4 regions of the Romboutsia sp. 1001713B170207_170306_H8 genome follow, and region 4 is predicted to be linked to each of the others. Evidence: riboswitches for the same ligand, from Rfam matches in the RefSeq annotation. Region 4 holds a riboswitch; each other region holds the start of a gene.
The links. A riboswitch is a leader RNA that binds a small molecule or an ion and turns the genes downstream of it on or off. The one in region 4 is predicted to bind cyclic di-GMP.
Positions count from the first base shown of each region.

Region 1: it holds a riboswitch for cyclic di-GMP, as region 4 does, so the genes downstream of both, I2A66_RS02635 (NPCBM/NEW2 domain-containing protein) here and I2A66_RS05935 (NPCBM/NEW2 domain-containing protein) in region 4, are expected to answer to the same signal.
Region 2: it holds a riboswitch for cyclic di-GMP, as region 4 does, so the genes downstream of both, I2A66_RS17125 (hypothetical protein) here and I2A66_RS05935 (NPCBM/NEW2 domain-containing protein) in region 4, are expected to answer to the same signal.
Region 3: it holds a riboswitch for cyclic di-GMP, as region 4 does, so the genes downstream of both, I2A66_RS00190 (response regulator transcription factor) here and I2A66_RS05935 (NPCBM/NEW2 domain-containing protein) in region 4, are expected to answer to the same signal.

Region 1 is NZ_JADNAX010000001.1:534,128-540,202, reverse strand. It holds gene I2A66_RS02635 (NPCBM/NEW2 domain-containing protein) at 1-2,291, opposite strand, end outside; cyclic di-GMP riboswitch class I at 2,496-2,583, opposite strand; gene I2A66_RS17555 (cytochrome P450) at 2,788-3,081, opposite strand; gene I2A66_RS17550 (hypothetical protein) at 3,050-3,289, opposite strand; gene I2A66_RS02620 (ribonuclease H family protein) at 3,496-3,864, opposite strand; gene I2A66_RS02615 (YfjL-like protein) at 4,204-5,001, opposite strand; gene I2A66_RS02610 (zf-HC2 domain-containing protein) at 5,001-5,540, opposite strand; gene I2A66_RS02605 (RNA polymerase sigma factor) at 5,533-6,030, opposite strand.
Region 2 is NZ_JADNAX010000002.1:139,256-145,330, reverse strand. It holds gene I2A66_RS05370 (6-phospho-beta-glucosidase) at 1-620, shown strand, start outside; gene I2A66_RS05365 (protein adenylyltransferase SelO) at 852-2,324, shown strand; cyclic di-GMP riboswitch class I at 2,422-2,507, shown strand; gene I2A66_RS17125 (hypothetical protein) at 2,713-3,321, shown strand; gene I2A66_RS17120 (pectate lyase family protein) at 3,364-4,893, shown strand; gene I2A66_RS05355 (helix-turn-helix domain-containing protein) at 5,118-5,702, shown strand; gene I2A66_RS05350 (YczE/YyaS/YitT family protein) at 5,767-6,075, opposite strand, start outside.
Region 3 is NZ_JADNAX010000001.1:37,992-44,066, forward strand. It holds gene I2A66_RS00175 (nucleotidyltransferase domain-containing protein) at 1-614, shown strand, start outside; gene I2A66_RS00180 (N-acetylmuramoyl-L-alanine amidase) at 943-1,713, shown strand; gene I2A66_RS00185 (LCP family protein) at 1,825-2,730, shown strand; cyclic di-GMP riboswitch class II at 2,950-3,033, shown strand; gene I2A66_RS00190 (response regulator transcription factor) at 3,254-3,853, shown strand; RNA gene rnpB (RNase P RNA component class A) at 3,913-4,255, shown strand; gene galE (UDP-glucose 4-epimerase GalE) at 4,334-5,359, shown strand; gene I2A66_RS00205 (COG2426 family protein) at 5,429-5,866, shown strand; gene I2A66_RS00210 (C40 family peptidase) at 5,972-6,075, shown strand, end outside.
Region 4 is NZ_JADNAX010000002.1:273,554-279,628, forward strand. It holds gene I2A66_RS05935 (NPCBM/NEW2 domain-containing protein) at 1-4,171, opposite strand, end outside; cyclic di-GMP riboswitch class I at 4,352-4,436, opposite strand; gene I2A66_RS05940 (DUF2871 domain-containing protein) at 4,572-4,970, shown strand; gene I2A66_RS05945 (hypothetical protein) at 5,498-6,075, opposite strand, start outside.

The DNA.
Region 1 (6,075 bases), on a different contig from region 4:
TCAGCTTCAACATAAACTGTAATTTCTTCACCTTGTGTTACATATAGTCCTGTTGATTGGAATGAAGAGTATGCGGCACCATTAATACTTCTTATGCCAATTTCTTGAGTATATTTTCCTCTTTGTTCTGCTGTTATAATAGTCACATTTTCAAATTTATCTGGATTATTTACTAAATCTTTAGCTAATTCTATATCATTTGAATATAATTCTTTTAGTGGATGCGTTGATAACTCTTCTTCTAATTTGTTTATAGCTTCAACTGAATTAAACTCTTCACTTAGCTGATTATATAAACCATTTGTAAATAATTTTTCCATTTTTTCTGATATTTCATCTTGCTTGTATAAACTAATTTCTGCTGCACAAGCCCAATTTTCATATCCTTTTTTTAATACAAATTTAACTCTTTTAAACTCAGTTGGATTAAATCTTATTTCTACTGAATCTTGAGTAACACTAGATGATCCTGCAGACACTTTTTCAAAATTATCTCCTTTAGTAGTTCTAGAAGCATAAACTTCAAACTCTTGTGCAAATCCTCTATTTGAACCTCTAGGGGCTGTATAAACTATTCTATTTAATGTTGTAAGTTCATCTAACTCCATTACAACTTCATTCGTAAATGTATCTGTGTTTTGTTTTCCTGAATGCCACTTAGTATTAAAATCTCCATCAATAGCTTTTGATATTACTTCACTTGCATAATGACCGCCATTAGCAGTTATTGATTTTATTTTGGTTATATCTAATTTGTAAACCTCATCATAACCTGAAAGTAATTTGCTATTTATATCTAAAAATTTAGATACTTTTGCATCAGTGTATTGAACATTGCTATTATCAACAAGTAATCTAGCATTGCTTAAATCTTCTTTATAATCTTCATAGAATGGATGTGACTTAGCTTCTTCCTCTAATGCATTTATTTTATCTACTGTATTAAATTCTTCACTAACTTTACTCATACTATTATCTGTAAAAAGTCTTCCCATTTTATCCTTAAGTTTATCTTCTTTATATAAAGCAAATTCAGATGCTAATGCCCAGTTTTCATAACATTGTTTATATACAAATTTAACTCTTCTTGCCTCAGTTGGATTAAACTTTATTTCTAAAGAATCTTTTGTTATACTACTACTTCCTGAAGTTACTTTTTCAAATGTATCTCCCTCAGTTGTTTTTGAAGTATATATATCAAATGAATTAGCAAATCCTCTGCTGTTTAAACTTGTATATACTACCCTATCTAAAGTTTCAAGTTTATCTAAGCTTATAATAACTTCATTTATAAAGCTTGAGCTGTTTTGTTTTCCTGAGTGCCAAGAAGTATTTATATCTCCATCAATTGCTTTTTCTATATTACTACTTCCATAATGGCTACCATTAGTACTTATAGAAGAAGGATTTATTTTAAATAATTTATTGTATTCTAATAAAGCTTCATCGTTAAACGATTTAAATTTGTTTATTACGGCATCTTTATATTCTACATTATTTCCTTCTAGTATTAATCTTGCATTATTTATATATGTTTTAAATTCTTCATAAAGCGGATGATTTTTGACTTTATTTTCAAAATCAGATAATTTATCTAATGTATTAAATTCTTCACTTATTTCATTCATATTTTCATTTGTAAATATAGAGTTTAACTTATCAATTGATTTATCTTCTCTATAGAAATAAAACTCTGATGCACTTGCCCATCCTTGATTTGCTTCTTTGAATACAAACTTAACTTTCTTAGCTGTTATAGTATCAAACTTAAATTCCATCATATTGCCAGTTGATGAATGTGCTCCTGTAGAAACTAATTCAAAATCTGAATCTTCTCCTGTTGTTGAAGCATATATTTCAAATTGAGTTGGGAATCCTTTCCCTTTCGCTCCATCTTGTCTTGTTGCATAAGCAATTCTATCAATTGATTCTATTTCATTAAATTCTACAACAACTTCATTTTGGAAAGTTGAGCTGTTTGACTTTCCTGTTTCCCAGTGAGTTGAAAGATTTCCATCTATAGCTTTATCTATAGAACTTGATCCATATTGACCACCATTGTTAGATATTGATTTGATTTCTTCTCTTAGAATTTTAAACTCTGAATTGTAACCCTCAAAATTAGTGTATTCACTTAAATTAAAGGCCGATATTTTTGCTTCACTTACTACTTTTTCTTCTACTGCTTGAACTTTTTCTTTTACCACTTCATTAGCATATACATTTAATGCTGGAGAGGCATTGCTTACTACAATTGATGCTACTAGTATTGCTGATATTTTTTTCTTCATAATATTTCCCTCGACTATTATTCTAGTTTTATATTTCTTGTAACTAAGGGTTGTACTACCAAGCCTAAAAATTTAATTCTATTATTATTTTTAATAAAAAAACTACCCTCAAAAAGGATAGTTGCCATCAAAAATAAACATCATAAAATTATCTTTTACCATAAGTGAGCATAAGATTTTTATACGAACAAAGAATTTGTATTCTTCGGCAACTGGCTGGCATAGTTAATAATTAACCTTAGCCCCTTTAGCTTTGCGTCTCTAGATTTCTCTAGATTTGCCTATGAAATTTTAATTTATTCTACCATATTTTTACAGTAATCACAATGTTATTTTTATAATCTATATATTTTAATTATATTAATCTCATTTTAAATAAATATGTATATACACTAAAAAAGGTCTATCTACTTGATAGACTTTAGTTATATTTTAAATTTAATTAAAGTTATATATATTTTTTAGTCACTTTATATCTTTCTTCTTATGTTACTCATTATAAATTTACCTCCAGGTAAAGTAGGTATTTTTCTATACTATAACTTAAATCCTGATCTAAAACGTCATACTCAATACTATTAACAAGAAAATCTAAACTAGCTTTCATTATTTCAATAGTAATTCCTTCACCTGGACATCTATGCCCTTTTGATGGGTCACTTCCACATTGAGGTATAAAGTTAAATAAATTTTCCTTTCGATCTCTAAAACGCTCAGGATAAAATTTATAAGGTTCATTCCATACCCTAGAATCATGATTAATACCATAAACATCTAGTAATACAAACATTCTTTCTATAAAATAATTTTGGATTATAAAAAAGTTTTGCTGCCTCTTCTCCTGTAATACAAATTACTTTTTGACCAAGTAAATGAGTCTCAAATATGTCAGAATGATATTGTTCAATCCTATTTTTAATAAACAAGTATCCTTCTTGCAATAGGTCAATAGTATTATCTAAACTTTTATCATGTGGAACTTGTTTCTTATCTGTCATGAATTTATATTCTCCTTTTCATATAAATTAGAAATATATTTAATTTAAAAGTGGTTTTTTCTTGTGAATATATACTACTTTAATTATTATCTATGATTTTCTATTTTTAATAGTTAGTTTTTAAATAAAAAAGACTATATATAGATTTATAAAAAATAAATCTATATATAGTCTTTAGCGTAATAAAGCTTTAATATTAATTATATTTATTTTAGCATTTTATCCATGTATTTATTACATAGTTCATCTGCTTTATTGTTTACTATGCAGCTGGAGTGACCTTTTACCTTTATAAATTTTATATCTTTAAATTGATTTTTTAAATTATCTAGTTCAATCCATAATTCTTTATTTTTAACAGGTTCTTTATTTGATGATATCCAATTATTTCTTTTCCATCCATAAATCCAAGATGTTATTCCATTTAATACATAGGAACTATCTACATATACCTCTACTGGTATATTCTTTTTCTTTACTGCTTTTAAACTTTCTATACATCCCATTAGTTCCATTATATTATTTGTAGTTTCTTTACTTCCTCCACTTATTTCTTTTGTATGTTCTCCATATATTAGGTACGCTCCTCATGCACCTATGTTTGATTTTTTACCATTGCCTCGGCATCCGCCATCTGTGTATATTTGTATTTTTTTCATTTTATAATTATACCTTACTATTTGTTAGTAATTTTTTATTAATTCTAGATATTAATTATATCAAAGGTTGTTAAATTCATCAATTAAGATGCTTTTATTAAAAGTTTCTTTTTTTATTTATTATTAAATTAATATAAATATTTTTATTTTATATGTATAATATTTGTATTTATGTTAATGATTTAAATATAACAATATCTTTTGTATTTTTTATAATTCTCCACTAAAAAAGACAGGAATCGGAACCTGTCTTTTTTAATTTAATATTTCTTCCTTTTTCAAATCTTGTTCTTTATAATACTTCTGTAAATCTTCGTAACTTTTTAATACACGATTTTCTAAATCCTCTTCATATATATCTTTATATAAAAACTTTTCTACACTTATATAGCTATCATCTGAACTTAATTCTCCATTTTCATTTCTCGGCTTTTGTAAAGTAAAATCAATAGAATAAAATGATACACTTTGCTTATCAAGCATAGATTTTATATCAAGTAAAATTTCACTAGCTTTTTTAAAACTAACATCTTCATCTTGAATATAAAGAACAATATGACCTGCCTTTTTACCTAATTCATATAAATTATAATCCTTATCTAACTCTAACTTATTTCTATCTAACATATCTTCACTCAATTCACCAAAATAAATATCACTTTTATATGTAAATTCCTTACTTTCAATAACATTATTTACTTTATCATTATAAATTTTATCTATTCTTGTTAAAGTATTAAACTTACCAAGTACATCACTTTCATAAGTATCCCCTATTATTTTTCCAAGAGGTGATATGGTAAGTGAAAAATGTGTATCTTTACTTATAGGAGACTTTACTTGAACATAATAATCACCTGTTTTAAAACTATAAGAAGCATTTGATAAATTTAATTTCATATTTTGATAATTTTTAGCTATATATTCTTTGGACACATTATTTGCTACTGTCTTAGATATAGGATTTCCTAATAAACCATTTGCAAAGTACAGTATAACTATTATTAATAAAAAAGCTAATCCCCCTGATAAAATTTTTATAGATTTTTTCATTATTTTTTCTCCTTTTTTAACGCAATATAAAGTAAAAATCCAATTAAAATCCCAATAGCACAAAGTCCGGTATATATTATAGCCCACAATATAGGAGCTGTTATATATGATAACAATTGAGATTTATCAAATATGCCACCTATTATATATTTAATTAAATTATATACATATGTAAAAGCAAACATGGTTACTAAGGTAATGTATGATTTTTTTCTAAGAGCAAAGTATGATAAAGCTCCTATGGTAGGCATAATTAGTATATTGTAAAACATATTTTCACTTTCAGTAATTGCTATACCTATAAATGAGCCTAGTATAACTAATATAACTGATACCAGTATAAGTTGTTTTTTTATTTTAGATATAATTTTTTTATCATCTATATTATGATTTTTGGTATTAGTTTCATTAAATAAACTTCTACACTGACTACATTTATCTATATGCTTAATTACTGCATTTTGACTATCTTCACTAGCTACTTTATCCTTCACTAATGGAATTAGATCCATACAAATATCGCATGATATTTTATTCATATACTACTCCTTCCTTCATCAAAGTATCTTTAATTTTCTTTTTAGTTCTATAATCTATTACTCTTGCAGAGCCTTCAGATATATTGTACTTTTTTCCTATTTCAAAATATGAGTATCCCTCAATTCTCATAAAAATAATATCTTTTGTTCTAGATGATTCATTATCAAGTAATGTATTTATTTTACTTGCAAGTTCCTTTTTTATTAAAGAACCATCTAAATCATTTTCACTTAAAAGGTAGTTATAAGCTAAGTCATCTATAGAAATAGTTGGCTTTTGTTTGCGTAAATACTCGTACCATTTATTTCTTGCAATTGAAAAAAGCCATGTTTTAATACTACATTCTCCTTTAAATTTATATAATGACTTTAATGCACCTAGAAAAGTTTCAGACACTAAATCTTCTGAAAGTGAGGTATCATATGTTAAGGTTACAAGATATTTAAATACATCTTGCTTATATTCTTCGTATATTTTTTTTAGTAACATAAATCTCCTTTCATGATATTAGTGATAAAAAAACTCATTTCGTTA
Region 2 (6,075 bases), 130 kb from region 4:
AAAGACAAGGATATGATATAGGTATACAAGAAGGAGATGAAGAAATACTTCGTAAAGGAACAGTTGATTATATAGGATTTAGTTATTATATGTCTACGACAGTTAAATCTGATGTACATAATGATAATACTGGAGATATAGTGAATGGTGGATTAGAAAATGGCGTTGAAAATCCATATATAAAATCTAGTGATTGGGGATGGGCAATAGATCCAGTTGGTCTAAGATATACATTAAATCGTATATATGATAGATATCAACTGCCTATGTTTATAGTTGAAAATGGATTTGGAGCAGTAGATGTAGTTGAAGAAAATGAAGAAATTCATGATATAAATCGTATAGATTATTTAAAACAACATATAGAAGAAATTAAAAAAGCTGTAAATTATGATGGAGTAGACTTAATGGGATATACTCCATGGGGAATAATAGATTTAGTATCATTTACTACAGGCGAAATGAAGAAGAGATATGGTATGATATATGTAGATCGTGATAATGAAGGTAATGGTACTATGAAGAGGTTACGTAAAGATTCATACTTTTGGTATAAAAGAGTTATAGAATCTAACGGAGAACAAATCGAAGTAGACAATGTAAAAGAAAAATGTTTTTAATAAATTTAAAAACAAACTAAAAGTCACTCTGATTAAATCAGAGTGACTTTTAGTTTGTTTTATATTACCGTTATGAACATTATAAGTGAAAATACAGTTGAGTTTTATAATTAAATTTTACTGTCTAAAATTACAAAAAAAGGATTAAAGATTTGTGTTAAATAAGATTATTTGAAATGATTAATAAGGGTATATTAATTAATAAATCTAAATTAAAATAAAGGAGGAAAAATGACTTATATAAAAAATGCAAATAACATGGGATGGAATTTTGATAATACGTATATAAATTTATCTGATTTTTTTTATAGTAAAATTAATATAGATCCAGTATCATCACCAAAGTTAATTATATTAAATGAGCAATTGGCAAAAAATTTAGGTTTTAATATTGATTCCTTAAAAAGTTATGAAGGAACTTTAATATTCTCAGGAAATAAGAAAATAGAAGGTGGAGAATATATTGCTCAAGCATATGGAGGTCACCAGTTTGGGCACTTTACAATACTAGGTGATGGAAGAGCTTTATTAATAGGAGAGCAAATAACACCGTTAGGTGAAAGATATGATATTCAACTTAAAGGTTCAGGAAAAACTCCATACTCTCGTGGAGGAGATGGAAGAGCGGCACTTGGTCCAATGCTTAGAGAATATATAATAAGCGAAGCAATGTATGGACTCGGAATTCCTACTACGCGTAGCTTAGCTGTAGTTAAAACTGGTGATCCAGTAATTAGAGAAGATATAAAAAAAGGTGCAATATTAACTAGAGTTGCTTCAAGTCATATTAGATTTGGTACATTTCAATATGTATCGAGCTTTGGGTCACACCAACAACTTAAAGATTTAGCTGATTACTGTTTAAAAAGACATTTTCCTCATATCAAAGATGATAGTAATAAATATATTAATCTACTTAATGAGGTTATAAAATCTCAAGCAAGTCTTGTTTCTAAGTGGCAATGTGTAGGTTTTATACATGGAGTTATGAATACGGATAATATGACTATAAGTGGAGAAACAATTGACTATGGGCCATGTGCATTTATGGATGAATACAATCCTAATACTGTATTTAGTTCTATAGATAGAAATGGAAGATATTCATATAAAAATCAACCTATTATGACAGAGTGGAACTTATGTAGATTTGCAGAATCATTATTACCTTTGCTAAATGAAGATAGGAATAAAGCTATACAAATAGCTCAAAATGCTATTTCTAACTTTTCTGAGATATATTATTCAAATTGGATATCTATAATGAGGTCTAAGCTTGGATTATTTGATGAAGAGGTTGAAGATAAATCTATTATTAAAGATTTGCTTAATATGATGGAGAAGTATAATGAAGATTATACTAATACATTTATCTCATTAACATTTGATAATAATAAAGAAAGTTCAATGTATAATAGTCAGGAATTTAAATATTGGTATAAATTATGGCAGGAAAGATTACAAAGACAAGGAAAGTCAAAAGAAATGGTTAAAGGACTAATGATGAATTCAAATCCAGCTGTAATTCCAAGAAATCATAGAGTTGAAGAAGCTCTTGATGCTGCTAATAAAGGTAATCTTAATGTTATGAAAAGACTTCTTGAGGTTCTATCTAAACCATATGAACATTCAAAAAAACAAGAAGAGTATTCTAAATTACCTAAGCCATCAAATTGTCCTTATAGAACTTATTGCGGAACATAATAAAAATAACAATACTAGAAAAAATTTTCTAGTATTGTTATTCTTATAAAGATATTCTATTGAAATAGATATAAATATATGATAAATTGTTTTTACAATAAAATAATGGCAAATTTGGAGAAATCCAAAGACGCAAAGCTAAAGGGGCTAAGGTAATTATTACTATGCCAGCCAGTTGCCGAAGAATATTTATTCTTTGTTCTTATAAAATAAGATTATATTTATTTAATATATTTAATTAAATATAGATTAGGTTGTAATGATTTATATGGAAACTATCCTCTTTCTTAAGTTAGGATAGTTTTTTTATTGCAAAATAAAACTAAAGAATTAAGATTTTACCGGAATACCCTTAGCTACAATAAATTTATAAAAGGGAGATTTAAATTTGAAGATGAAAATTTTATCAAAAGCTATAGCATCTATGACTATAGCGTCAATAATATCTACTAATGTAGCTATTATTGCAAGTGCAATAGAGAATAATACAGGCCATATAACTCAATTAAGCAAAGTTTCTATATTAGAAAGTAAAGGATGGTTAGAAAGTATAAGTGTTGAATGGAAGCCGATAAAAGAGGCTAAAGGGTATAATGTTTATTATAAGCTAGCCTCTGAATCATATTATAAATATAAAAAAATAGACGATGAACTAATAAGGCAATACTCATCATATTTTAGAGCAGATATACTGGGGCTTTCAGAAGGCGAATACATTATAAAAGTAATTCCTACAATAGATAATAAAGAAGAGGTATCTTTACAAGGAATAATAACAGATATAGAAGTTAAAAATCATACAAGAGAAGGTTTTGGGTTCTCTAAAGAATCTCCTATGAAGACTAGCTCAGGAGGATATAATGATAATGGAACAGTTAAGAATGATTCAAAAATAATATATATAACATCAGAAAATGTTAATACAGTAACGTTAGATGTTATTACTAATAGCAAAGGTAGTAAAACTAAATGTACAGGTATAGTAGATATACTATAAAAACGTCCAAAAGGTTATGATAAAACACCTTTAATAATACGTATGATTGGAGAAATAAAAGGATCAGATATTATAGGACTTAATTCAAGTGGATATTTACAATTAAAGGGAATATATAATGTTACTTTTGAAGGTGTAGGAGAGGATACTACAGTATATAAATGGGGATTTTTAATTAGAGATTCTCATAATGTAGAATTAAGAAATGTTGGTATAATGTTATTCCCAGATGATGCAATTTCACTGGATACAGGTAATGAGAATATATGGATTCATAATAATGATATATTCTATGGAAGTGCAGGAAGTGATGTAGACCAGGCAAAAGGAGATGGTTCAGCTGATGTTAAGGGAAAATCAACCTATGTAACAATTTCATACAACCATTTTTATGATTCGGGTAAAGCTTCACTTTGTGGAATGAGTGATACTGAAGAGTTTTTTGTAACGTATCATCATAATTGGTTTGATCATTCAGACTCAAGGCATCCTAGAATAAGAGTCGGTACAGTGCATATTTATAATAATTATTTTGATGGAAATTCAAAATATGGAGTTGGGGTAACTAAAGGCAGTTCAGCTTTCGTAGAAGCTAGTGATTTTAGAAATACTAAATATCCAATGCTTATTTCATTACAAGGCAGTGATATATATGGAAATGGTAAAGGAAACTTCTCAGGTGAATCTGGTGGTATGATCAAAGCATATAACAACAAGATATCAGGTGAATCAAGAATTGTATATGCAAGTCAAAATTCAACACAGTTTGATGCTTATTTAGCAATTTCGAGAAATGAAATAGTTCCAAGTACATATAAGACTTTAAGTGGAGCAAATACATATAATAACTTTGATACAAGTTCTAAAATGTATGAGTATACTCCAGATAATATAGAAGATGTAAGAGGTATTGTTACAAACTATTCAGGAAGAGTAAATGGTGGAGATTTTGAGTGGAAATTTACAAGTGCTGATGATATTAGTTCTAGCGTAAATATAGAGTTAATGAATGCAATCAAAGGATACAAAAGTCAATTAATTTCTATTGGTGGTGGATCAATAGAAACATTAGAGCCAGTAATACCAGATGAACCACAACAACCTGAAGAAATTCCACCAGTTACACCAGAAGAACCGGAAAAACCAGAAGTAGATCAAACACCATCGACTCCTGATGAATCAATAATAGTTAAGCATAACTTTACAACGGATAATAAAAGTAGTAACTTCTTTGATATATCAGGAAATCTTTCAAGTACGAAAGTAACAGTAAAATATAATGATTTAAAACTTACTAAATGCTTAAAAATGGAGTCTTCAACAAGTATTAAATTTATAACTGAAAATAATTCAAAACTTATATTGGTATTAAATTCAACATTTAATAAAGACGTGGTGATTGATGGACAAGAATATACTGCAAATAACGGAGTTATAGAAATGGAATTAGAAGTAGGAGAGCATATAATAACTAAAGGTGATACAGGTAATTTATATTACATAGGTTTAGAAATAAATAAAACATTTAAAGCTAATGAAAGATTGAATTCTCAACAGGTCCTGTATATATAGAAATTAATAATGATAATCAAGAGGTTATAAACAGGGAAAAATATTATAACTCGATAGATTTATAAAGGGAATATAAGAAAATAATATATTATTATAATGAAAAATCATATGTTTAAGACTATTACTATATTAGAGCAGAACCTATAGATTAAGAGAAAACTCTACGGAGAGTTTATTGAATGATTTTACTAAATAGTTTAAATTATATCTAAGGAGTGATGTTAATGGACTGTAAAAAAATAGGTAAATTAATATATAATCTAAGAAAAGAAAAGAACATGACACAAAAACAAGTAGCTGATTTAATGAATATTAGTGATAAAACAATAAGTAAATGGGAAAGAGGATTAGGATGTCCAGATATATCATTACTTTCAGAGTTAGCAGAAATCTTTTGTGTAAGTGTTGATAGAATATTAGAAGGAGAGATAAATTTAAACAACTTAGTAGGAGGAAATATGAATAAATTAAAATTTTATGTATGTCCACAATGTAATAATTTAATGACAGCTACGGGCAATGCAGAAATATCATGTTGTGGGAAAAAATTAGAAGCATTAGAAGCAAAGAAATCAGATGAAAAACACGTTTTAAATATAGAGCCTGTGGAAGATGAGTTATATATAACGTCTAATCACTTCATGGACAAAGAACATTATATATCTTTCTTAGCATATTTAAAAGGAGATAGTGTACTTATTGCAAAGCAATATCCTGAATGGGATCTTCAACTTAGATTGCGTAAGCGAGGACACGGAAGATTATTCTATTATTGTACAAATCATGGATTATTTTATCAGATAGTATAATCTGTTAAATGTAAAAAGTGTAGATAAGTTTGTTTATATAGACTATCTACACTTTTTATATAATTTATTTAATAAATAATTGCTTACTCTCATTTTCTTTATTTAAAAGATTTCTTATATAATTAATGTCATCAACAATATACCTATGCTGAACTTTAGTACCATCAAATTTACATAATTTAAATGTAAGCTGAATAAAATAACCTAATCCAAGTGCACTAATAACAGTTCCTATTCCAACAGTACCACCTAAAAAATAACCTACACTAAGTGCTATAATTTCCATTAGTCCTCTTATAAGTGTTAGCGATTTACCTGTTCTTTTTTGAATTGCAACCATCATACCATCTCTAGGACCACTTCCAAATCCAGA
Region 3 (6,075 bases), on a different contig from region 4:
TTCCAGAAACAATGAATTTAATGTATTTAATAAATCATACTACCAAACATTTTTTACATGGAGGAGTAGGTATAAGGCAAGTTTGTGACATTGTAAAGTTTATAGAGTGCAATAGCAAAGAAATTGACTGGGATTATCTATGGAAAAACCTAAAAAAGATTAAGTATGATTACTTTGTTTTTAATTTACTTAATATAGGAGAATTATATTTGGGATTAGATAAAATGTTAATACAATATCCAGATTGGTATGATTATAATAATGTTGATTCAAGAGCACTTCTTGAAGACATATTAGATGCTGGGATATTTGGATCTAGTTCTATGGAGAGAAAACAAAGTAGTTTAATAACCTTAGATGCAGTTAATAACAGAGAAATTAAAACTCATAAATCTACATTTAAAGCAGCCTTATTTCCAAGTGTATTGAATTTGAAAGGAAGGTATACATACCTAAATAAGAAACCGTACTTACTTCCAATAGCATGGACACAAAGGGTAATATCTTATATTAATGAAAAAGGGATAGCTCAAAATATAGGTAAATCTGCATATGGTAGTATAAGCATAGGAAGGCAAAGAGTAGAACTATTAAAACAATATAAAATAATATAAATACAATGTATAAATTTAAAGTTAAGAGGATATAATTATAAATGCTGAGAGGTACTTAATACTTAGTCGTTACTTTTGTATAGCCTAGCTAATTCGGAAATCGCTAGGCTTTTTTTATGATTAAGGAAATTATATTGTATAAAATTCTGTGGATAAACTCTATGATGCAGGTGTATCAACATAACTGGTATTGAGCATAAAAAACATTTTGAGCAACGGACAAAGTCGTTGGCGATATGAACGAAGCGAATTTTTTATGCAAATTTTTAACATAAACTAGGAAACTTTGTCAGTAAATCCTTCTATAATATATGTAGGAGGTGAAAAAATGGATAAATTAATAATTATAGATAGTGGTCATAATGAATATGTATCAGGAAAACAATCACCAGATGGTACATTCAAAGAGTGGGGCTTTAATAATCAAATGCAATATAAACTTAAAAAAAGATGCGAAGATCATAATATAAGCGTATACCTAACAAATCCATCACCACAAGGTAAAGATGAAATAGGACTTACAAAAAGAGCAACTCTAGCAAACACATACTGGGCAAATCAAAACAAACCAAAAGCTTTATTCTTATCAATACATGCAAATGCATATCTATCATACTTTAACAGCGCAAGAGGAACAGAAACCTACACAGCAAGTAATGCAAGTACAAATTCAAAGAATGCAGCAAAATACGTTCAAGAAAACTTAGTAGATGCAATAAAGGCAATTGATAGTACTGCGAAAGATAGAGGTTTAAAAACTGCAGATTTTACAGTAATATATAAAGCCAATATGCCATCTATACTAGTAGAATATGCTTTTTATACAAATAAAGAAGATTTAGCAATATTGAATAATAATAAAGATGAAATGATAGAAGGAACTATGAAAGGTTTATGTAAATATTTTGGTATAACCTATAAAGCACCATCTGACTCAAATATAAATGATAACACAGATGATAATAATACTGATAATGGTACAATTTACTATAGGGTAGTTGTAGGAAGTTATACTAATAAAGAAAACGCAGAAGCTATGGTAGCAGAATTGAAGTCAAAAGGATACGATCCGTTTATAGTAGCTTATAAAAAAGAATAGTAAATTGAAAGTAGTCTATGAATTTAGGCTACTTTTAATTTACTTATGATATAATAAAAGTAGATAAATAGTAATTTATGGGAGTGTTACAAGAAAATAGGGGGGTATAATATGAGACATTTTAAGAAAATTGTCATTGGCTTATTAATATTACTATTAGCCATACCAACAATAGGATTTGGAACATTATATTTTAAGTTAAATTCTATATATGACAAAGAAGAAGCTGGTAAAATAGAAGTTGCAGAAGTTAAAGAAGGAATAACAAATATACTTTTAGTAGGAGTAGATGGAGACAATATAGATAGAGGGAATAGATCAGATGCTATGATAATACTTACTATAGATAGTAATAATAATGATATAAGACTTACATCACTAGCAAGAGATACATATGTAAATATTCCAGGGCATAGTACAGAGAAATTAACTCATGCATATGCATATGATGGTCCTAGTTTATTAATTCAAACTATTAAGGAAAATTTTGGTATAAGTATAGATAAATACGCTGCTGTTAATTTTAATTCATTTATAAATATAATTAATGAGTTAGGTGGAGTACAAATAGATATAAGTGAAGCTGAAGTAAGTCAAATAGATGGCATAAATGAAGCTGGAACACAAGCACTTACAGGAGAACAAGCATTAGCTTATAGTAGAATAAGATATATAGATAGTGCTTATCAAAGAGATAATAGACAAAGAACAGTATTACAAGCACTTTATAATAAGTTAACGAATGTAAGTAACGATGAGCTATTAGATATAGCGAATACTTTATTTAGATATACTAAAACAAATATGACTCCAATGGAAATTATAAGTGTTGGTACTCAGGCTATTAAAATTAAAGATACTGATTTTGATCAGTTGGAGTTTCCGCTTGAAGGTCATAGAAATGATACTATGATTAATAATGAAAAAGGATGGGTAATTGAATGGGAAGAAGAGTACAATAAAAAAGCTCTAAATGACTTTATATTTAATTACATTACATATATAAAAGAATACTAAAAATTATGCAGGCTTATTTGAATAGGTCTGCTTTTTAATTGTCGAATTAAACTTGTAATAAAATGGAATTAGATATAGAATAATTATTTATTTTGTAGAAAAAATAAGAATTTTTTATAAAAAAGTATTTTTTTGAAAAACGAAAGTAAGATATTATACCAATTATTTATTGAAAATTATACTAAATATGTATAACATAAACATATAAGTAGTAAAAACTTTAATATTTGAAATGGTGATATATATCCTGTAATTTGGGCATCTCGGATATATGGAGTTAGTGATGCAACCGGCTATATTTGACAAAAACTAGTTTTTGTTAGTATAGCTTTTTTTATTATAAAAAATAATACTAAAGTATAACGGATATATAGTAACAAGTATATGAATTATAAAAAAGTGTAATCAATAACTAAACAAAAGATTTATAGTATATGGTAAATTTGAGTGATTTAATATGTAAAAAATAAGACATATAATTAATACATAGTGAATAAAAGGGACTTTACGGAGGGTGTAATATATGAAGGGGATAATAATTTCAGAATCGTTAGTTATAAGAAAAGGAGTAGCAGAGATACTATCAAGTGAAAGTTGTATAGATATATTAGATGAAGGATATATGTGTACTGATATAAATAAAGATGCATACGATTTAGTTATATTTGACTTAAATAGAAATACTAAACAGTATATAGATTGTATAAAAGATATAAAAGAAAATGGAAATTCAAAAATAATGGTATTAGATTTTTATGAAGATACAAGATTATTCGCAAAGTGTATGAAAATTGGTGTAGATAGCTACATATTAGCAAATATAGAAGGTGAAGGAATAAAATATGCAGTAAGATTATTATCAAAAGGAAAAAAATACTTTGATTCAGACCTCGTAGAAAATTATATGAGAAAAGATAACTTAGAAGAAATAAAAGAGCTTACAAAAAGAGAAAAAGAAATTTTAATATGTATATCAAAAGGTAAAACTAATCATGAGATTGCTAATGAGCTATGTATAACAGAACATACAGTTAAAAAGCATACAAGCAATATTTTTGAAAAATTAAACTTAAGAGATAGAACTCATGCAGCGCTTTATGTGCATGAAAAAGGAATAATATAAAAAATTTAACTTTTGACACGATAAAAAAAATATGATAATATAGTGAAAGTCAATTAAATTAAGTAAGCCAGATGATCGCGGGTAGCATTAGCTACGTGAGGAAAGTCGGAGCTCCATAGAGCAAGGGTGCTAGATAACGTCTAGTGGGAGTGATCCTAAGGAAAGTGCAACAGAAAATAACCGCCAACTAGTTTGGTAAGGATGAAAAGGTGAGGTAAGAGCTCACCGTTGGCTAGGTGACTAGCCAAGCCGTGTAAACCCCACCCGGAGCAAGTCCAAGTTAGGGTAAATAGGGTGCTGCTCGTACCCTCCGGTAGGTAGGACGCTTGAGCCTATTGGTGACAATAGGCCTAGAAAGATGATCATCAAATACAGAACTCCGCTTATAGACTTGCTCAATTTAATGACATACACTAGCATAAGCTGGTGTTTTTTTTTACATAAATTTAAGTAATTAAATTAAAAGGGGAATTGGGGAAAATGAATATATTAGTAACAGGTGGGGCTGGATACATAGGTAGTCATACTGTAGTAGAGCTATTAAACTATAATTATGATGTAGTAGTTGTAGATAATTTTAGTAATAGTAGTCCAATTGTATTAGATAGAATTAGGGAAATATCTAAAAAGGATTTTAAATTTTATGAGGTGGATTTAACTAATAAAGAAGATTTAGAAATTGTATTTAAAGAAAATGAAATAGATGCTATAATACATTTTGCAGCATTAAAAGCTGTTGGAGAATCTGTAAAAAAACCATTAGATTATTACTATAACAATATTTTAAGTACTCTGTATTTATTCGATTTAATGAGAAAATATAGTGTATGTAAATTTGTGTTTAGTTCATCAGCAACTGTATATGGCCAACCTAAAAAGTGTCCTATAGTAGAAGATTTTCCGTTATCAGTAACAAACCCATATGGAAGAAGTAAGCTAATTATAGAAGATATACTTAGAGATATGTGTTTTGCATATTCCTCATTAGATGTAGCTATTCTAAGATATTTTAACCCTATTGGAGCTCATAAAAGTGGTCTAATTGGAGAAGAACCAGATGGAATACCAAATAATATAATGCCATATATAACTAAGGTTGCTGTTGGTAAGCTACCTGTATTAAATATATTTGGAGATGATTATGATACTTTAGATGGAACAGGTATAAGAGATTATATACATGTACTAGACTTAGCAAGAGGACATGTTAAAGCATTAAAAAAACTCGAAGAAAACCCAGGTCTTGTAACTTATAATTTAGGAACGGGTCATGGATATAGTGTACTTCAACTTGTAAATGCATTTTCAAGAGCTAGTGGTAAAAAAATACCTTATACGATTACTGATAGAAGAGCTGGAGATGTAGCAGTATGCTATGCAGATCCAAGTAAAGCAGAAAAAGAACTTGGATGGAAAGCTAATTATGGTATAGATGAAATGTGCCAAGATTCATGGAGATGGCAAAGTAAAAATCCAGATGGATACAGAGAAACTGCAAAAGGTTAATAATGAATATACAAAGATATAACAATTATGATAAAATGTTATATCTTTATTTTTTGAAGGAGGACTAACTTGGGATACTTACATATAATGATTTTATCAATGATACCAGTAACTGAATTAAGAGGAGCAATACCACTTGGTATAGCAATGGATTTAAATCCTATAGGTGTATATTTAGCTAGTGTAGCTGGATCTACTATAGTATCAATACCACTGGTTTTATGTTTTAGAAATATAATGCACTACTTAAGAACAAAGAAAATATTTTTAGGACTAATAAAAAAAGTAGATAATAAAATAGAATCTGGTATGAAAAAGATGAAAAAAGCTTCAATATTAGGAATAATCCTATTTGTAGGTGTGCCTCTTCCGACAACTGGGACATGGACAGCATCAGCAATAGCATCAATATTAAAAATGAGAATGAAAGAAGCTTTAGCTGGAGTATTAATAGGAAATATGATGGCAGGAGTAATAGTTACAATGCTATCACTTCATATAATATAGCAATTTATGACAATAAAACCTTAATATTAAAAGTAAAATATGGAAAATATGGTATAAATATGATACTATATATACTGAATACTTTTAATAAGGGAGATATTTCAAATGAGTTTAAATAACCATACTTTATGTAAAGTAGTAGCTGGAAGTGCTGTTTTAGCAGCGGCTACTTTAGTAGGAGACATAACTATAGCAAATGCAGGCAACAA
Region 4 (6,075 bases):
TATTATTTTCTTTATCTAGCTCCATAGTTAAAGTTATATTTTCTTTATTTATTTTTGTATGTAATTTTAAGTCAAAGTCTTCATTAAATGTTTCACCATCTTTTAAGTATTTGTTATCATTCATATACCATATTTTTCCAGCTAGCTTTGGATATTGCTTCATATGTTCTTCTGTTTCTTTAGTTACACTAAAACCATGTCTAGCGAAATGTTCAGTTAAATCCATTTGCATTACATTAGATGCAGCAACTGCCCAAGCTTGATGTTTATTATCCCAGTTGCCTCCACCTAATGAAGGATTCTCTCTAAACTCCTGTTGTAATCTAGGCCAGAATGTTTCATCATATAACTGTAATTGCCATAATGGAGCTATATGCTGTAAATTAGTATAATCATTTTCTGGATACCAAATATTCTCTGAATAATCTGCCTTGGTTACTTTAGGGAATATGTTATTTTTGTATTTATTTTGTTGTGTAAATCTACTTACCTTCCCTTCTAATACTTCAAAGTGTAACGGTAGCATATTGTTAGTAACTTCTACTACACTCATTTTTGCAGTATCCATGTTATGTCCTAATTCGTGCATTAATCCCCAACCAGTGTTATATCCTAAAACTGCTCCTTGTTCATTTTGGTTGTAACCTGTTATACCATTTCCTGCATTCATAAATCCACCGTTATCTAACCACTTTAACATAGATACATATCTATAATTATAGTCAGAGTTTACTTCATTAGAACCATCAAATCCCCAGAATTTCATTGATTCCGCTAATATTTCATCTACTTTATTTGCAGTATAACTAGGAAGTAAATTATTCTTTTTATACCAATCTAGGGCATATGTAGCTCTAGTATTTACTAAGTTCTTTTTACTAAATACTTCAAATACATCTGGCAATGTAGGATCTTCTTTTAACTTATCAGTATATTTTTCTAGTTCTTTCATTATAACTTCATCATCATCTTGTCCTAATACAAAAGCAGGATATTCGAAAGCACCTTCTATTTTTATCTTAGGATTCCTTATTTGTTGATCTTTTGTATAAGGATTAACAGTGTATAATACACCGGCTTTGGCTACATTTGGTCTTAACTCATTAGAATCAAGTTCCGGTATTGTTATAACATTCTTACCAGGAGATAAGTTTAAATTAACATTACCATTATGTTGAGAATCCATTTGCTTAAACACTAATCTTGGAGTAGGTGTTCCTGGTTCTGAATCTACATAAACAGTTATTTGTTGACCTGATTTAACAGCTAAACCTGTTGGTTGCCAGTCTTGGAAATTCCACATTTGTCTTTTTTGAGATTCTTTTATAGAGTCCCCTCTAGATTCTAATTCGTACACATATTCTTTAGCTTGTTCAGGATTTTTAACTATCTCTTTAGCTCTTTTTATATATTCCATCAATTCTTCTTTTAATGAATGTGTACTAACTTCTCTCTCTAAACTTTCTATTTCTTCTATTGTGTCATAGTCATCAACTAATTCATTCATTAAATCATTTATAAACATGTTATAAACTTTATCTGCTATGGAATCTTCTTTTAAGAAAATTAATTCATTTAAAGTAGCCCAGTTTTGATCTCCTTTAGTTACTTTTATTCTTAATCTTTGGAATTTAGTAGGCTCAAATTTTGCTTCAACTAAACCAGTAGTTTTATCTGATTTTGCAGTAGATACTAATTTAAAGTTATCTCCTTTAGTTGTAGTAGAAGCATAAATTTCAAATTCCTCTAAAAAACCTTTTCTGTCAGATTTTCTCGCACCATAAACTAATTTATCTATAGTTATTGGATTTATAAACTCTACAGTAACTTCATTTTTCCAATCTTCTTTATTAGACGTATTAGTTTCCCAATATGTATCTAAATCACCATCTATTGCATTATCTATTTTCATAGTAGACCATTGTCCACCGTTGTTAGATATTTTCTTTATGTTTTCTCTCTTTATAGCGTACTGTTCCATATACTCTTTGTTGTTATAATGGTTGAACTTTTTAGTTTTACTTACAGTTGCTTCAATTTCACCTTGTTCAACTAAGGCTTTAGCATTTTCTATATCTTCTCTAAAGTCTTCGTAGAATGGATGTACTTTAACTTCATCTTCTAATCTATTTAAAGCTTCTATATTAGCAAATTCTTCACTTACTTTGCTCATAGTTTCATCTATAAATAAGTTATCCATTTTATCTATAATTGGATCTTGTTTGTATAAACCGAACTCATAAGCTAGTGCAAAATTTTCATAAGCTTTAGTATATAAAAATTTAACTCTTCTAGCTTCTGTTGGATTAAACTTTATAGAAACTGAATCATTTGTTCTACTTGATCTACCACTTGTAACCTTCTCGAAAGTTTCACCTTCTAAAGTTTTAGATACATATATGTCAAATTCTTCTGCAAATCCTCTAGCTCTAGGTGAAGTGTAAACTATCTTATCTATAGTTTCTAGTTGATCTAATGTCATTGTAACTTCATTAATGTGGTTTTCATTATTTGTTTTACTTGAATGCCAAGAAGTTTCAATATTACCATCTATTGCTCTTGCTATTACTTCATTAGAATAGTGACCTCCGTTAGTAGTTATATTTACTATACGACTATTATCTATTTTATAAGCTTTGTCATACTCTGCTAACTCTGGTGAACCAAAGGCTTTAAATTTTGATACTCTTGCATCTACATATGTAACCTTCTTATTTTCAAGTATTAATCTAGCATCATTTATACCTTCTTTATATAAATTATATAAAGGATGTTGTTCTAATTCCTTAGCAAAATTTTCTAGTTTATCTATAGAATTAAACTCACTACTAATTTCATTTTTCTTGTCATTTGTAAATAATGTAGAGTACTTTTCACTTAATTCATCTTTCTTGTATAATCTAATTTCTGAAGCAAAGGCTCTACCAGTGTTACATTCATTAAATACTAATTTAACCCTTTTAGCTTTAGTAGGAGCAAACTTAAATTCAACCATATCACTTGTTACCTTAGCTTCTCCAGTTGCTATTGTCTGGAATGTTTCTCCTTTAGATGTTTCTGAAACTTGTATTTCAAATTTTGTAGGGAACCCCTTATTATTTGAACTTCTTGCTTTATAAGCTAATCTATCTATAATTTGCGCTTCATCTAAAGTTAGTGTTATTTCATTTGTAAAATCCATGCTATTGCTTTTGTTAGTTTCCCAATGTGTATTAGGATCTCCATCAAACATATATTCATATTTAGTTCCTGGATATATTCCCCCATTAGCTTCTACTTTTGTTATTTTACTTGTTGGTATCATAAATTTTTCATTATAATCATCTTGATATTCTGTACCATATGCAGTTAATTTAGATACTTTAGCTAAAGTACTTTCTAATTTTTCACCTTCTAATATGGTTATAGCATTATATATATCTTCCTTGAAGTTTGTATAGAATGGATGATTTTTAGCTTCTTTCTCTAAAGATTTAAGAGATTCTAAATTAGTAAACTCTGGATTAACTTCATTCATATCGTCATTTGTAAAAATGTTTTCCATTTTATCTAAAATTTTATCTTCTTTATAAAACCAAAACTCAGAAGCACTTGCCCAACCATCATGAGCATCAGAGAATATAAATTTAACTTTCTTAGCTTCTACTGTATCAAATTTAAATTCAACCATGTCTCCGGTTACCCTATTACTTGCAACTTCACCTACTAACGTATATTCTGATTCATCAGAATCTGTAACTAATATTTGTGCAACCTTCGGATATCCCTTAGGTCTTGCTCCATCTTGTCTAGTAGCATAAGCTAATCGGTTTATTTTTTCAATGTTTTCAAATTCAAATTCTACCTCATTTTTAAAGTCAGCTTTATTTTCTCTTCCTGTTTCCCAGTGAGTTTCTAGTTTACCATCTATAGCATTAGTTATAATACTTTGATTGTACTTACCCCCATTGTTCGTTATAGATTTTATATTTACCTTGTAAGAATCATTATATCTAGCGAAGTTTTCATAATTCTTTATTTTGAAAGTCTCCACCGTCATATTTTTGTTTACTTCTTTTTCTATACTTGTTGCCTTGTTTCTTACAATCTCATCTGCAAAAACATTAATTGTAGGCGTAGTATTTGTAGCTATTATAGATATAGCTAATATTGATGCTAATTTCTTTTTCATTTCTCCCTCCTGATTAATCGCCCTCAGAAGTACATTAAATTTACATATTTTAAATTGTAATAAAAAAAGTTGCTCAAAAAGAGCAACTTAATACAGACTTATTATAATTTAATATTTTTCATGCAAACACATGCTGTAATATTAACTATTAAATCTTAAAACAAAAAGTATAATGTACTCTTTGGCAACTGGCTGACATAGTTTAAAAACCTTAGTCCCTATAGCTTTGCGTCCCTACGTTTCCATAAGTTTGCCTATTAAATTTAAAAAGAATTTTATCATATCAGACATTTTATGTCAATTCTTTCCTTTTTTATTTTTTATATCTATAAATATATGATTAGTTTAAGTTAAAATTTTTTAGGTATAAATATTATTATTCAATATTTGGAGGTATGACATGCAAAAATATTTTAAAATATCAACATTTTATTTAATATTAGGATTAGCTTTAGGAGTATTTTATAGAGAATATACAAAAATAAATAACTTCACCGGAATAACTACCCTAAGCACGACACATACTCATGTTTTAATGCTTGGATTTATATTCTTTATAATTGTATTGTTATTAGAAAAAAACTTTAATATATCAAGTATAAAAAGTTTTAAATCATGGCTTATAACATATAATATCGGTTTTATTTATTTTATTGCTACATTAGTATTTCGAGGTATATTACAAGTTAACAATAGTGATTTTGCTATGTTTAATCATATTTCAGGACTTGGTCATACTATTTTAGGTGTATCTTTATGTTGGTTTTCTGTAATAGTTAATAAGGCTCTTAAACATTAATGTATAAGCATTTAAAATTTAATATGAAAATAAAGTTATGCATCCTCATCTCAATTACTAGTAATTAAAATTATTTTTACAACTTACTAATTTAAATAATCACCATTTATTAGATAGATAATTGTTTACAAATAAAAAAAGACTGTACCGATACAGTCTTTTTTGGAGGTTTAAATTTATATGTCAAATCTTAAATGTCGTTTTATTAAGTCATTTCCTATTGAATTTAATCGAACTTTGTCATTTCTCGCTGAATACTTATACAATTTAACATATTAATTTCACATTGTATATATTAAAATCATATTTTTATATAAAAATATATTTTTACTTGTTTTATTCATCTTATTTATATTTTCTTCTGATTCATATCTTTTTTATTTTCACTCATATTTATCCACATTTCATTAGTTTCCTATGCAACCTTTCATAGATAATTTTAAAGTCTCAGTTGTAAGTATAACTTTTATATCAATAGTAGGAACTAATTACGATAATAACATCCACAATTAAATATGTAATTAAAATTAATAACTATATATCTCATATTCTGTTTTTTTAATTTCTTTTATATATATTTTTCTTTCTAATTCTAATAATTTTTTTATATTACTTCCTATATTTGACTTAACATCTTTATTTAAATATCTGTCTAAAAATAATATATTATTAATACCGTCATTTTCGCAAACATTTTCCATACAATTATAATTATTGAAATACTTTACATATAAATCTTCGCCTACAGCATTATCAATAGACCTTATAGTACCAAATTTTTGTAAATTATCTAAAGCCTTATATCTTATATAAGCAGTTTCAAAATCTATGCTTATTAAAGAATTTATAAAGTACTTATTAATCCTATTTAGTAAATCAATCTCAACAACTAAAAGGTTTAACTGGTTATTGGGACATAAGTTAAATTTATATATTTCTTTTTCTGAATCTAAGTTATAATTTTCTCTAATTCCTACTAATCTTAGAATCTTCTCACTATAAACACTTCCCATTCCTTTACACCCACAATTATTATCAAACCAATATTCATTAGAAGCCTCATCAAACAAAATCAAATTATAATAATTTTTATTATTATCTATTA